DNA from 2 places in the Stenotrophomonas sp. YJH_SMC_53 genome. Region 2 is predicted to be linked to the other one. Evidence: riboswitches for the same ligand, from Rfam matches in the RefSeq annotation. Region 2 holds a riboswitch; the other holds the start of a gene.
What was found. A riboswitch is a leader RNA that binds a small molecule or an ion and turns the genes downstream of it on or off. The one in region 2 is predicted to bind thiamine pyrophosphate.
Positions count from the first base shown of each region.

Region 1: another riboswitch for thiamine pyrophosphate. It lies ahead of AC5P7X_RS16590 (TonB-dependent receptor); the one in region 2 lies ahead of thiC (phosphomethylpyrimidine synthase ThiC).

Region 1 covers NZ_JCAFTF010000011.1:56,426-59,834, reverse strand. The annotation lists gene AC5P7X_RS16600 (glycine zipper 2TM domain-containing protein) at 1-206, shown strand, start outside; gene AC5P7X_RS16595 (phosphotransferase enzyme family protein) at 335-1,459, shown strand; TPP riboswitch at 1,558-1,653, shown strand; gene AC5P7X_RS16590 (TonB-dependent receptor) at 1,723-3,409, shown strand, end outside.
Region 2 covers NZ_JCAFTF010000001.1:453,877-457,285, reverse strand. The annotation lists gene thiC (phosphomethylpyrimidine synthase ThiC) at 1-1,782, opposite strand, end outside; TPP riboswitch at 1,865-1,966, opposite strand; gene AC5P7X_RS02045 (BCCT family transporter) at 2,191-3,409, shown strand, end outside.

The sequences.
Region 1 (3,409 bases), on a different contig from region 2:
GTGCCGTGGCTGGTGGCGCAATCGGCAATCTGACCACCTCCGACCGCCGCGACCGTCGCTATTACGACAATCGCTACGACCGCCGTTACGATCGTGGCTACTACCGCAGCGGCTACTACAATCGTGGCGACGACCGCCGCTGGCAGCGCGAGCGTTACTACGACAACCGCTACTACCACGACCGCGGTCGCCATCGCGGCTGGTAAGCGGCACGGCGGCGTTACCCTGCCGATGGCAGAAACGGGCGGGTCGATGACCCGCCCGTTTGCGTTGGCCGCGCGCATGGCGTTGAATGCGCAGCCTTGGATGTGACTTTCCCCTCTCGGGCTGCGGCATGACGTCTACCTCCCACCGCGTGCAGGGCCTCAACAACGACGAGGTCGCTGCCGACTGGCCACCGATCAGCGCGGCGGACATCGCGTGGTTGCGGCGGTGCTATCCGCAGCTGGACAGCGGCAGCCAACCGCGCTGGCACAGCCCGCGACCGCTGTCGGCTGCCGCCATCGTCGATGGCACGCGCGGCGCGGTGTTCATCAAGCGCCATCACCACAGCGTGCGCAACGCGGCCTGCCTGGAAGAAGAACACCGCTTCATCGCCCATCTCGACGCTGCTGGCGTGCCGGTGACGCAGGTGCTGGCAGCGACCGATGGTCACACCGCGGTCGAACACGGTGACTGGACGTTTGAACTGCACGACGTCGGCGCAGGCGATGACCTGTACCGCGACGCGGTGTCGTGGTCGCTGCTGACCGATGTCGCGCAGGCCCACGAAGCCGGACGCGCACTCGCGCAGCTGCACCGCGCCGCCGCCAGCTACCACGCGCCCCAGCGCAGCACCCATCTGCTGGTGGCGCGCGACGACCTGATCCGCGCCGACGATCCGATCGCCGCAATCAAGGCAGGTCTGCACGCGCGCCCCGGCCTGGCCCGCTATCTCGCGCGCATTCCGTGGGAAGCACAGCTGCGGCGTGACGTGCTGCCGTGGCACACGGGACTGGCCGAGCGCCTGCGCGACGAACCACGGCTGTGGGCGCACAACGACTGGCATGTCTCCAACCTGCTGTGGCGCGACGGGCAGGTCAGCACCGTGCTGGATTTCGGCCTGGCCTCGCCCACCAGTGCACTGTTCGACCTGGCTACCGCAATCGAGCGCAACGCCGTGGCATGGCTGGAGCTGGAGCGCGGCATGGAGGCGGTGCGCATCGATATCGCGCTGGCGTTGCTCGATGGCTACCGCCAGGTGCTGCCGCTGTCGGCGGCACGCGTGCACCTGCTGGCCGACCTGCTGCCGATGGTGCATTTCGACTTCGCGCTGTCCGAAGTGGAGTATTTCGAGGGCGTCACCGGCTCGACCGCCAATGCCGATGTGGCGTGGCAGCCCTTCATGCTCGGCCATCCGGCGTGGTTCCATACCGCCCCGGGGCAGGCACTGCTGCAGGCCCTGCACGCCGCCGCGTGATCCGGTTGACGCAGCGTTGGGGTCAGATCCCTTTCCGCAGGAAAGGGATCTGACCCTGGGTGGCGCTCGCAAATCCGTACCATTTGTAGTGAAATGGTCACCTGAAGCGGGGGTGCCTGGATCTGCCAGGCTGAGAGAGTCCCTTGGAACCTGATCCGGTTTGCACCGGCGTAGGGAGCTTTGAGCCGCAGCCCCCCCCCGTCATGGGCCGGTGCACCTGCGCGCCGTCGCTTCGTCTCCCTTGTTGTCCGAAGACGAACCGAATGAACCGCTGCCTGCGCCCCACCCTGCTCTCCCTCGCACTCTGCGCCGCGCTGCCGCTGCACGCCAGCGAGGCCGAAGCGTCCCCCGATGCGGCTGCCACCGGCGCCGAGCGCTCGCCGACCGAACTGGCGGCGGTGCGCGTGCAGGCCGGCAAACCGAAGGACGATACCTCGCGCGTGAATGCCTTCGGAGGCGGCAGCTGGAAGGACACGCCCGCGTCGATGAACGTGCTCGAGCGCGATTACCTCGACCGCCGCCAGGTACGTTCGCTGTCCGAGCTGGCCAGCAACGATGCCTCGCTGGGTGATGCCTACGCGCCGGTGGGCTACTACCAGAACATCGCCATCCGCGGCTTCGCACTGGACGCGGCCACCGGCTACCGCTTCAACGGGCTGTCCATCGCCGGCGAACAACGCCTGGCGCTGGAGAACGTGCAGTCGGTGGAGATCCTCAAGGGTGAAGCCGGCCTGGCGGCAGGCGTCATGGCGCCGGGCGGGATCATCAATTACATCGGCAAGCGCCCGGCGGAAGTGCGCACCGCCACGCTCGGCACCGATTCGGAAGGCTCGCGCTACGTTGCCGTCGATGTCGGCCACTGGATCACCCCGCGCTTCGGCGTGCGCCTGAATGCCGCATGGGATTCCAGCCATTCCTACGTCGAGCACGCCGATGGCCGCCGCAACTTCTACTCGCTGGCCGCCGACTGGCTGATCGGCGAGCGCGGCAAGCTGGAAGTGGATGCCAACTACCAGACCAGCTCGCAGCGCTCGGTGTCCGGCTACCAGCTGCTGGGCGCGCGTGACCTGCCGCGCGGTGTCGACCGCGAGCATCTGCTCGGCTACCAGCCGTGGCAGCGCCCGGTGGATATCGCCAGCACCAACATCACCGCGCTGCATACCTACGACTTCAACGACGCCTGGCAATCACGTGTATCGGTGGGCCATAGCCGTTCGGTGATCGATGACAACGTCGCCTTCGCCTACGGTTGCTACTACGCCGCGCAATGTGCCAATGGCAGCGTGCCGGGCAACTACTTCGCACCCAACGGCGACTACGACGTCTACGACTACCGCAGCCCGGACGATACCCGCCGCAACCAGCAGGCCCGTGCCGAGCTGCGTGGCCGCTTCGAGACCGGCAGCGTCGGCCACCAGCTGACCGTCGGCGCCGACTACTTCCGCCGCACCGTGGACAAGCGCCCGAGCGTCAACGAGTACGTCGGTACCAGCAACATCCACGAGGCACCGGTGCCGGTGTTCGCGCCATCGCCGAAGATGCCGGGCCCATCCGCACGACGCCTGGACAGCCGCCAGACCGCGTTCTTCGCGCTGGACCGGATGAGCTTCGGTGATGACTGGCAGTGGCTGGCCGGTGGCCGCTTCGTGCGCCTGGACGAGCGTGCCTACGACAAGCGTGGCACCCCGCAGCGGCACAGCCGCCTGTCCCGGTTCCTGCCGCAGACCGCGCTGGTGTGGAGGGCTACCGACCAGCTCAACGCCTATGCCAGCTATGTGCGCGGCATTTCGCTGGGCCAGGAAGCGCCGTTCTGGACCAGCAATGCCGATACCTTCCTGCCGTCGGTGCAGTCGCGGCAGCTGGAAGTGGGCGTGAAGTACGTGCCGGTCGAGGCGCTGACGCTGGGCGCAGCCGTGTTCCGCATCTCGCAGCCGTACCAGTACGCCAAGC
Region 2 (3,409 bases):
GGCTTCGGCGTAGTCACGCAAATCCTGGGTGATCTTCATCGAACAGAAGTGCGGGCCGCACATCGAGCAGAAGTGGGCCAGCTTGTGCGCATCCTTCGGCAGCGTCTCGTCATGGAACTCCTTGGCCTTCTCCGGATCCAGGCCGAGGTGGAACTGGTCTTCCCAGCGGAACTCGAAGCGCGCCTTGCTCAATGCGTTGTCGCGAACCTGCGCACCCGGATGGCCCTTGGCCAGGTCGGCTGCATGCGCGGCAATGCGATAGGCCATGATGCCGTCGCGCACGTCCTGGCGATTGGGCAGGCCGAGATGCTCCTTCGGCGTCACGTAACAGAGCATGGCCGTGCCGAACCATCCGATCATCGCCGCGCCGATCGCGCTGGTGATGTGGTCGTAGCCCGGTGCGATATCGGTGGTCAACGGCCCCAGCGTATAGAACGGCGCCTCGCCGCACTCACGCAGTTGCTTGTCCATGTTCTCCTTGATCAGCTGCATCGGCACGTGGCCGGGGCCCTCGATCATGGTCTGCACATCATGCTTCCAGGCAGTCTTCGTCAGCTCGCCCAGCGTTTCCAGCTCACCGAACTGCGCGGCGTCATTGGCATCGGCGATGCAGCCCGGGCGCAGGCCGTCACCCAGCGAGAAGGTCACGTCATAGGCCTTCATGATTTCGCAGATCTCTTCGAAATGCGTGTACAGGAAATTCTCCTTGTGGTGCGCCAGGCACCACTTGGCCATGATCGAGCCCCCGCGGCTGACGATGCCGGTCACCCGCTTGGCGGTGAGTGGCACGTAGCGCAGCAGCACGCCGGCGTGGATGGTGAAGTAGTCCACGCCCTGCTCGGCCTGCTCGATCAGTGTGTCGCGGAAGATCTCCCAGGTCAGTGCTTCGGCGCGGCCGTCGACCTTCTCCAGCGCCTGGTAGATCGGCACCGTACCGATCGCCACCGGCGAGTTGCGGATGATCCACTCGCGGGTTTCATGGATGTGCTTGCCGGTGGACAGGTCCATCACGGTGTCACCGCCCCAGCGGATCGCCCACACCAGTTTCTCTACCTCCTCGGCGATTCCCGAGGAAACGGCGCTGTTGCCGATGTTGGCATTGATCTTGGTCAGGAAGTTGCGGCCGATGATCATCGGCTCGCTTTCCGGATGGTTGATGTTGTTGGGCAGCACGGCGCGGCCGCGCGCGATTTCATCCCGCACGAACTCCGGAGTGATGATCTTCTGGATCGAGGCGCCGAACGCCTCGCCCGGGTGCTGCTGCAGCAGGCCCGCATCGCGGATCGTCTCCAGCCGCTGGTTCTCGCGGATGGCAACGAATTCCATTTCCGGCGTGATGATGCCGCGCCGCGCATAGTGCATCTGGGTGACGTTCGCGCCTGCCCGTGCACGGCGCGGCAGGCTGCGGGCGGGGAAGCGCACGGCAGCGAGCTTCGGGTCGTGCTCGCGATCACGCCCGAACGACGAACTCAGGCCTTCGAGCTGCTCGGTATCGCCACGTTCCTCCACCCAGCCGCGACGCAGTGCCGGCAGCCCGGCGCACAGATCGATACGCGCGTCCGGATCGGTGTAGGGGCCGGACGTGTCGTAGACCGTGACCGGTGCATTCTCTTCGCCGCCGAACAGCGTCGGGGTGCGGGTCAACGCGATCTCCCGCATCGGCACCTGCAGATCCGGGCGCGAACCGGGCACGTGGATCTTGCGCGAGCCGGGAATGGGCCGGGTCACGGATTCGGAGAGTTGCTGGGCCTGTTGCTGCAGGGCGGAGAGCTGTGCGTTCATCGGGCATCGTCCAGAAAGGTCAGGGACGAAGCGGCGGCGCACTGCGACCGCGCCCGGACGGTCCTTGGGCGGAGTCCGGGCACGGCTGCATTGCAAAGCTTCCCTACGCCGGTATGAGCCGGATCAGGTTCCAAGGGACTGTCTCAACCGTGGCCACGTGGCCTCGGTACCCCCGCTTCTTGGCGTGCATTAGAGCATAGACCGCCCGCTTCCGGATCTGACCCCAATCGCTATTCGTTAACGGAACCATGACGTCGCGTTCAGTAACGTGCACGTCGGTCGCGCTCCCGCGACCGACGCGTCCTTCGCCGCCGACGCGGCCCCTGCCCGGTTCGCGCTGCATGCCGCCGGCCCTTCGCTGCAAGCTCTGCTCGCTCCCCTCAATCCCTTGATCGGAGAAGCTCCTTCATGGTGTTTCGCGTTTCCATCGCACTGGTTCTGCTGCTGGTGCTGCTTGCCGGTATTGCACCTGGCCCCTTCAATACCGTGGTGCAGAGCATCCTCGGCGAACTCATCCGCGGTATCGGCTGGCTGTACCTGCTGGTGGTGTTCCTGGCCCTGGTGTTCCTGATGTACCTGGCCTTCGGACGCTTCGGCAACCTGCGCATCGGTGGCGAAGACGCCGAGCCGGAGTTCTCGCGGGCCAGCTGGATGTCGATGCTGTTCGCCGCCGGCATGGGCATCGGCCTGGTGTTCTGGGGCGCCGCCGAGCCCATTTCGCACTTCAGCAAGCCACCGGAAGGGCTTGCTCCGCAGAGCCTGGATGCGGCACGCGCCTCGATGCGCTATGCATTCTTCCACTGGGGCCTGCACCCGTGGGCCATCTACGCGCTGATCGGGCTGGCAATGGCCTGGTTCCAGTTCAACCGCAACGGCCGTGGCCTGGTCAGCGACATGCTGCAGCCGATCATCGGCCGCCATCATCGCGGCTGGATCGGTCGCGTGGTCAACATCGCTGCAGTGGTCGCCACCGCGATCGGTGTCGCGACGACGCTGGGCTTCGGCACCATCCAGATCGCCGCCGGCATCGAGCGCGTGTTCGGCGTGCAGGCTACCGTCCCGGTGCAGATGACCATCATTGCCGTCGCCTTCGTGCTGTATATGGCGTCCACCGCCAGTGGCGTGGAGCGGGGTGTGAAGTGGCTGTCCAATTTCAACCTGGCGTTGGCTGCCCTGCTGGCAGCCATCCTGCTCGTGCTGGGGCCGACCGGCTTCATCTTCGATACGTTCACCACCACGCTGGGCTCCTACCTCAACCAGCTGGTGACAATGAGCCTGCGCATGTCACCGTTCTCCGGCAGCACCTGGGTGGCGGACTGGACAATCTTCTACTGGGCCTGGTGGATCTCGTGGGCACCGTTCGTGGGCTCATTCATCGCACGCATCTCGCGCGGCCGCAGCGTGCGCGAGTTCGTGATCGGCGTAGTGCTCGCGCCGACGCTGCTGGGCTTCTTCTGGTTCGCGGTGTTCGGCGGCACCGCGCTGTGGGCGCAGATCTTCGGCCATGCCGACCTGGTGCAGGCGCTGGGCAATGGCTACGAGACGGTGCTGTTCACGCTGTTCGACAGCATGCCGCTGCCGTTGCTGCTGTCGTGCATCGCACTGGTACTGCTGATGATCTTCTTCG